One region of the Halobacillus sp. B23F22_1 genome, then DNA from elsewhere that is predicted to be linked to it. Evidence: a T-box and tRNA genes for the amino acid it is inferred to sense, from the RefSeq annotation. Region 1 holds a T-box; the other holds one or more tRNA genes.
What was found. The T-box of region 1 lies ahead of alaS (alanine--tRNA ligase). A T-box ahead of a tRNA ligase gene usually reads a tRNA of that ligase, here a tRNA-Ala.
Positions count from the first base shown of each region.

Region 2: it has a tRNA-Ala gene. The T-box ahead of alaS (alanine--tRNA ligase) is inferred to sense a tRNA for this amino acid. The anticodon was not compared.

Region 1 is NZ_JBIEKE010000002.1:214,886-218,309, forward strand. It holds gene ACGTNH_RS08795 (AI-2E family transporter) at 1-874, shown strand, start outside; T-box leader at 921-1,131, shown strand; gene alaS (alanine--tRNA ligase) at 1,198-3,424, shown strand, end outside.
Region 2 is NZ_JBIEKE010000003.1:106,547-109,970, forward strand. It holds gene ACGTNH_RS15595 (DUF2935 domain-containing protein) at 1-464, opposite strand, end outside; gene ACGTNH_RS15600 (ion transporter) at 577-1,341, opposite strand; tRNA gene ACGTNH_RS15605 (tRNA-Ala) at 1,668-1,740, opposite strand; gene ACGTNH_RS15610 (YflT domain-containing protein) at 1,886-2,227, shown strand; gene ACGTNH_RS15615 (anthranilate synthase component II) at 2,323-2,919, opposite strand; gene trpA (tryptophan synthase subunit alpha) at 2,945-3,424, opposite strand, start outside.

The DNA of each region.
Region 1 (3,424 bases):
GTTAGGATTAAAAAGGTCCATTTCAATTCTGCTTATTTTTCTAGCTTTTTTCCTGCTCGTGGGTTATGGAGTATATCGCGGATACCCCCACTTAGTTCAGCAAATCAAACTATTAAATGAGCAACTGCCAAACTTAATAGAAGCTTACGAGAACTGGACTAAAGAAATGTATGAACAAACAGAACGTTTTCCAGACGGCATCCACGAACGTTTAGAAGAGAGCTTTGCCAAGCTGGAATCTTGGATGAATGCAAGGTTAATGGCTATTATCGCTGGTATGTCCGGCATATTTAATGTGATTGTACTTGTAGCCGTTATCCCTGTAATGACTTTTTATTTCTTAAAAGACCACCACTCCATAATGAACGCTATGCTCTGTCTTATTCCAAGAAAGTGGAAGAGGGAAACCGTTCACTTAACGAAGAAACTCAATCAATCACTAGGTGGTTATATAAGAGGTCAATTATTAATTAGTTTGTTTGTAGGAGTTTTAGCGACGTTAGGCTTTTGGACAGCTGGATTACCTTATCCTCTTGTACTAGGTGTTGTCGCCGGCATAACTAATATTATCCCTTACTTTGGGCCTCTTATTGGTGCTGTGCCAGCACTTATTGTAGCAATTACTTTATCCATTAAAACCTTAATCATTACAGTTATTGCTATTGTGGTTATTCAGCTCATTGAAGGGAATTTATTGTCCCCCTATATTATGGGGAAAAGCATTCACACTCACCCCCTCCTCATTATCTTTGCTTTGTTAGCTGGGGGTGAGCTTGCAGGAATTACGGGAATGGTAGTGGCTGTACCTGTATTAACCTGCCTGAAAGTAATAATTGAAGAATTTTATCAAGCACGGATGAACATTGACAGATAAGCGCAAATTATCTATAATGACGCTATCCATTACTATATGAACGTTTATCAATACGATGAAGGAAATAAGTAAACAAGAGGCGGATTAAAGAGAAATTTCTCCACAGGCTGAAAGAGAAATAATCTAGCTTTGTTGAAAGCTATTCCAGAGTGCGGTTAATCACCGCCGGTTTTACGTACCGTTACTTACGTCTAAGGTGATAGACGCTGAATGTCTATAATCAGGGTGGTACCGCGGATTACAATCCCGTCCCTGCCAATGTGCAGGGACGGGATATTTTTGTTCATATAAAGATAGATCAATTAATGAAGGAGGCAATTTAGGTGAAATCATTAACTTCAGCAGATGTAAGACAAATGTTTTTAGATTTTTTTAAAGAAAAAGGGCACAGTGTTGAACCTAGTGCATCACTCGTTCCTCATGAAGACCCTTCCTTATTATGGATTAATAGCGGGGTTGCCACATTAAAGAAATATTTTGACGGAAGAGTTATCCCGGAGAATCCGAGGATTGTAAATGCGCAAAAATCAATTCGTACCAATGATATTGAAAATGTAGGCTTTACAGCTAGACACCATACTTTCTTTGAAATGTTAGGGAATTTCTCTATCGGAAATTACTTTAAAGAGGAAGCAATTGAGTGGGGGTGGGAATTTCTAACTAGTGATGATTGGATTGGATTTGATGCTGAAAAGCTCTCAGTAACGGTTCATCCTGAAGATGATGAAGCCTATGCTATTTGGAGAGATAAAATCGGCGTACCAGAACAACGCATTATTCGTCTGGAGGAAAATTTTTGGGATATTGGTGAAGGGCCGAGTGGACCGAACACAGAGATCTTCTATGATCGTGGAGAGAAGTATGGGAATGACCCTCAAGATTCTGAACTTTATCCTGGTGGAGAGAATGAACGATACCTTGAGATATGGAATTTAGTTTTCTCCCAGTTCAATCATAATCCAGATGATACGTATACGCCTCTACCTAAGAAAAACATTGATACAGGAATGGGACTTGAACGTATGGTGTGTGTCATTCAAGACACGCCTACTAATTTCGAAACCGACCTATTCCTACCTATTATTAAAGCTACTGAAGCTATTTCTGGACGTAAGTATGAGGAAGATGTGCAGCAAGATGCAGCGTTTAAAGTAATTGCCGATCATATGCGAACGGTAAGCTTTGCTGTTAGTGATGGAGCTCTACCATCCAATGAAGGAAGAGGTTACGTACTGCGACGCCTGCTGCGACGTGCAATTCGTTTTGCTAAACAAATTGGGATTGATGAGCCGTTTATGTACAAGCTAGTACCAGAAGTAGCTGAAATTATGAATGACTTCTATCCAGATATACAAAAGAAACAGGACTTTATTCAAAACGTTATTAAAACAGAAGAAGAGCGGTTCCATGAAACTTTAAATGAAGGTCTGGCCATATTGTCTACAATAATGAAAGAAGAAACCAAAAAAGGGAGCAATATTTTTCCAGGTAAAGAAGTATTCCGATTATATGACACTTTTGGATTCCCGAAAGAGTTAACAGAAGAGTACGTATCAGAAGCTGGTTTTACGATTGATGAAGAAGGCTTTCAGGAAGAAATGAAGAAACAGCGTGAACGAGCAAGAAGTGCACGACAAAAGTCTGACAGTATGCAAGTTCAAACTGGAGTCTTAGGCGATGTGCAGGTCGCAAGTGAGTTCGTTGGGTATGACCGCTTGAAGGCAGAAGGTCGAGTAGTCGAATTGATTCTCGATAATCAAATAAGCGGTTCTGCAAGTGAGGGTGAGACTGTTTATTTCTTCTTGGATTACACTCCTTTCTATGCTGAAAGCGGAGGTCAAATTGCAGATAAAGGGATTGTGCAAAGCGAACAAGCGGTTTTGGAAGTAACAAACGTGCAAACAGCACCGAATGGACAACACATGCATGAAGCGTATGTAAAAGAAGGAACGGTTCATAAAGGAGACCATGTTAAAGCTTCTGTCTATCAAGAAACACGTTCTTATATCGTTAAAAATCATACGGCCACTCATTTGTTACATCAAGCACTAAAGGATGTTCTAGGAGAGCATGTCAATCAAGCTGGTTCTTTAGTATCGCCTGAGCGTCTTCGTTTTGATTTCTCACATTTCAGCTCCCTTAGTGAAGAAGAGTTAAACCAAATTGAAAGAATTGTAAACGAGAAAATCTGGGAGTCGCTCGCGGTAGTTATTGAACATAGCAGTATTGAAGAAGCAAAAGAAAAGGGCGCAATGGCTCTTTTCGGTGAGAAATACGGAGCGCAAGTACGAGTGGTTCAAGTTGGAGATTATAGTTTAGAACTTTGTGGGGGCTGCCACGTTTCTAATACAGCTGAAATAGGAGTATTCAAGGTAGTAAGTGAAGCAGGAATAGGAGCTGGAACAAGGAGGATTGAAGCAGTAACCGGTAAAGGTGCATATGAGTATATGAGTCAAAAAGAATCGGTTCTAAAGGAAGCTGGTTATTTGCTGAAAACTAGACCAGAACTAATCCCAGAAAGAGTTCAATCACTTTATCAAGAAATAAAAG
Region 2 (3,424 bases), on a different contig from region 1:
ACTCCATCTAACTCGTCATGAATAGCACCAGCATGACCTCCTGCATCCAGCAACCACAACGTATGGTGATGCAACTCATGAAAAACCGGCGGCAATTCCCCTTTAGCTAAATAGCCAATAACCAATACGTACTCTTCCAGTTCATTAACCATATGATTAATAAAAGTAGGAGATAAATGAATGCGAATAGCACCTTGTAATTGTCTCTCTAATATTGACAGTTTAAATTGTTTGAACTGATTAACCACACCTGCTATATTTCTCGAAAACCGCGGCATATCACCTACACCTTCAGTTTTTACCCTGCTTAAGTAATCATCAAATGTTTTTACATAGTCCTTCGCCTGTTGAATGGCTTCCCGTTCATCAGGGTACAAAGAGTCCCTAATAAACCTTGCATGATCTCCTAATATCTGCAGCCAAAAAGAATGCTCAAATTCAGCACTTTCCTCATAATTTTTCATGATATTCCCCCCCAGTTATGAACTACACACTTTATTAATGTATGAAGAAAGGGAGGGCACTTATAACAAAAGAAACCTCGCATCAGCTGCCAAGGTTTCATCATGAAGTCATTCATTTACGTTCTTTGTCATTAATCATTTGCTTCAACTCATTCAACTCGTTCATTATTTTACGAGTATCCTCACTCTCTTGCTCAGAGTGTTCAGAAAGCTTTTGAGCATTATTTACAATTTCACCAACAATTAAATTTAAAATAATGAAAGTTGAAATAATAATAAACGACACAAAATAAAGCCATGACCACGTCACTTCAGCAAAAACCGGGCGAAAGACCCCGCTGGCCCAGCTTTCTAAAGTAAAAACCTGAAATAACGTTAGCGTACTAAGACCAACATTTCCAAAATATTCAGGTGCCAGCTCCCTGAAAAAGGTTGTTCCAATAATGGCGTAGACATAAAAAATAATTCCCATTAAAATCGTAACAGAGCCAATGGCAGGAATAGCCAAGAAAAGAGCTGCGGTCAATCTGCGTAATGAAGGGACTACGGAGATCGTTCGAAGGACCCTGAGAACTCGTAGAATCCTTAACACACTTACTAAGTGGGTGTTATATAGAACTAAACTGCCTATTACAATAACAAAATCAAAAATGTTCCATCCATCTTTAAAGAATTTCTGGCGGTACACGTAGAGTTTTAAAACAATTTCTATGGTGAAAACAGCAAGGATTAAGGCATCCAGCCCTAGAAAAATAGTTTCATAGTTATTATATAAAGAAAGATTAGTACCTAGCCCGATAAGCATAGCATTAATTAATATAATGGCTAATATGAACCTTGAAAACCAGGGGTGTTCAATAAAACTTTGCAGCTTCAACTTCTTTCCCACTTTCTATCGACTGTTTTAAGTAAAGTTTTTTAACAAGTAACTTCGCCCATAGTAAAAGCCCCTGCACTTGCGCAAGAGGCTCGATTATTACCCATAAACCATGATAACATACATACATCTTTGGATTCGTGTCGTTTGTTCACAAATTTCCAGATATCTACGAGGCTATAGCTAAAAAAAAGCAAAGTAAACTGCAAGTCAATTTGATAAATATGCCCTTTCTGAAAAATTCGTCAACAAATCGTCAACAACAAGCTAATATGTCAATTTAACAGACATAAGAAAAAACCCTTGCGGCGCAAGGGTTTTATTAGTGGAGCATAGCGGGCTCGAACCGCTGACCTCTACACTGCCAGTGTAGCGCTCTCCCAGCTGAGCTAATGCCCCATATATTTTCTCGACAAAAACTATTATATAATGACTACACTCAAAATATCAAGGGGAAAATTTGTTTACTATAAAGTCTCATTTCGATTACATCTGTTTAGGCAATTTTTATAACGGGAAACTCTCGTACTAAGGAGGCGATCTTATGAAACCCAAATTTAAAGTCTTTCACGACGACGAACAATTGAGTGAATCTATTGAGAGCATCCGTAAAGATGGAGTAAATGATGATGACATTTACATCCTGGCTCATGATAACGACCATGTTAGACGCAGTAAGAGAAAAACAGATGCAAATAAAATTGGTGTTAAAGAGACGGGTCTTGGAACAGCGACAAAAAACATTTTCAGAGGTAAAGATGACAAATTAATATCAAAAATGAAAGAAATAGGTTTTGAACAGGATAAAGCACAAAAACTGGAGAAAGAATTAAATAAAGGAAAATCCTTGTTAATTGTAACCAATCATGATCAGGTAAATTTCTAATGGCCTTAATTAATAGGCCATTTTTTCTTTCACCACTAAAAAACCTATCTTCCCACCTCACTTGTGTTAGGTAAAAAGATAGGCTCAGTTTCTAACTACTCAGCTACAGCTTCTTCTTTTTCTTCCTTCAGCTGATCCACTAAATTTTTCAACAGCTGCATTCCATCATTTGTGCCGATGGATTCGGGGTGAAATTGGACGCCTTCAATAGGGTATTCCAGATGTCGGATGCCCATAATTTCACCTTCGACAGTCGCTGCTGTAATTTCAAAGCACTCAGGAACGTCTTTTTTATCAACGATCAGAGAATGATAGCGCATCGCTTCCATAGGGTTGTTAAGGTCTTTGTAAATCGAACAGCCGTCGTGAAATATTTCGGAGCTTTTCCCGTGCATCAGACGGTCAGCACGTACGACCTTGCCTCCGAAGACTTGGGCGATCGATTGATGACCGAGACACACCCCAAACATCGGAATCCTTCCCTTATAGCGGTCAATAACATCCAGGGTAATTCCAGTTTCATCTGGGGAACAAGGCCCCGGGGATAGAAACAAAAGGTCTGGCTTCCGTTCGTCGATCTCTTCAAATGTTACTTCATCATTCCGTCTTACAATCACTTCTTCTCCAAGCTCACCCAAGTACTGGACAAGGTTGTAGGTGAAAGAATCGTAGTGGTCGATCATATAAATCACTCTGCTCAGCTCCTCTACTCTAGATTCATTTTACGAGTTCATGAATCTCTTGATAAAAACGTTCGAGAGCTTCTTTTTCTTTCCCGTTCTCAAACGCTTCCAGCTCGCCTTCAATCAATCGAATGATTTTACTTCCAATAATGACACCGTCGGAATGCTCTCTCACAAGCTGTACGTCGTCGTTTGTTGAGACGCCGAATCCTACGGCCACCGGAACACTGCTGTGTTCTTTTACTTTTTTTATAAACGATAACGTTTCAGCAGACATTTGATTGCTTCCACCTGTAACGCCTAGTGTGGAAACGCAATATAGAAACCCTTTGGCATGCTCAGCGATTTGCTTAATACGCGTATCAGAATTAGGAGCAACTAAAGAAATAAACTCCACGCCTTTTTCTTCTGCCAGTCTACGAATTTCTTCACTTTCTTCGTATGGAAGGTCAGGGATGAGTACACCCTCTGCGCCATTTTCCTCAAGCATTTCGAAAAATTGGGCATAGCCCAG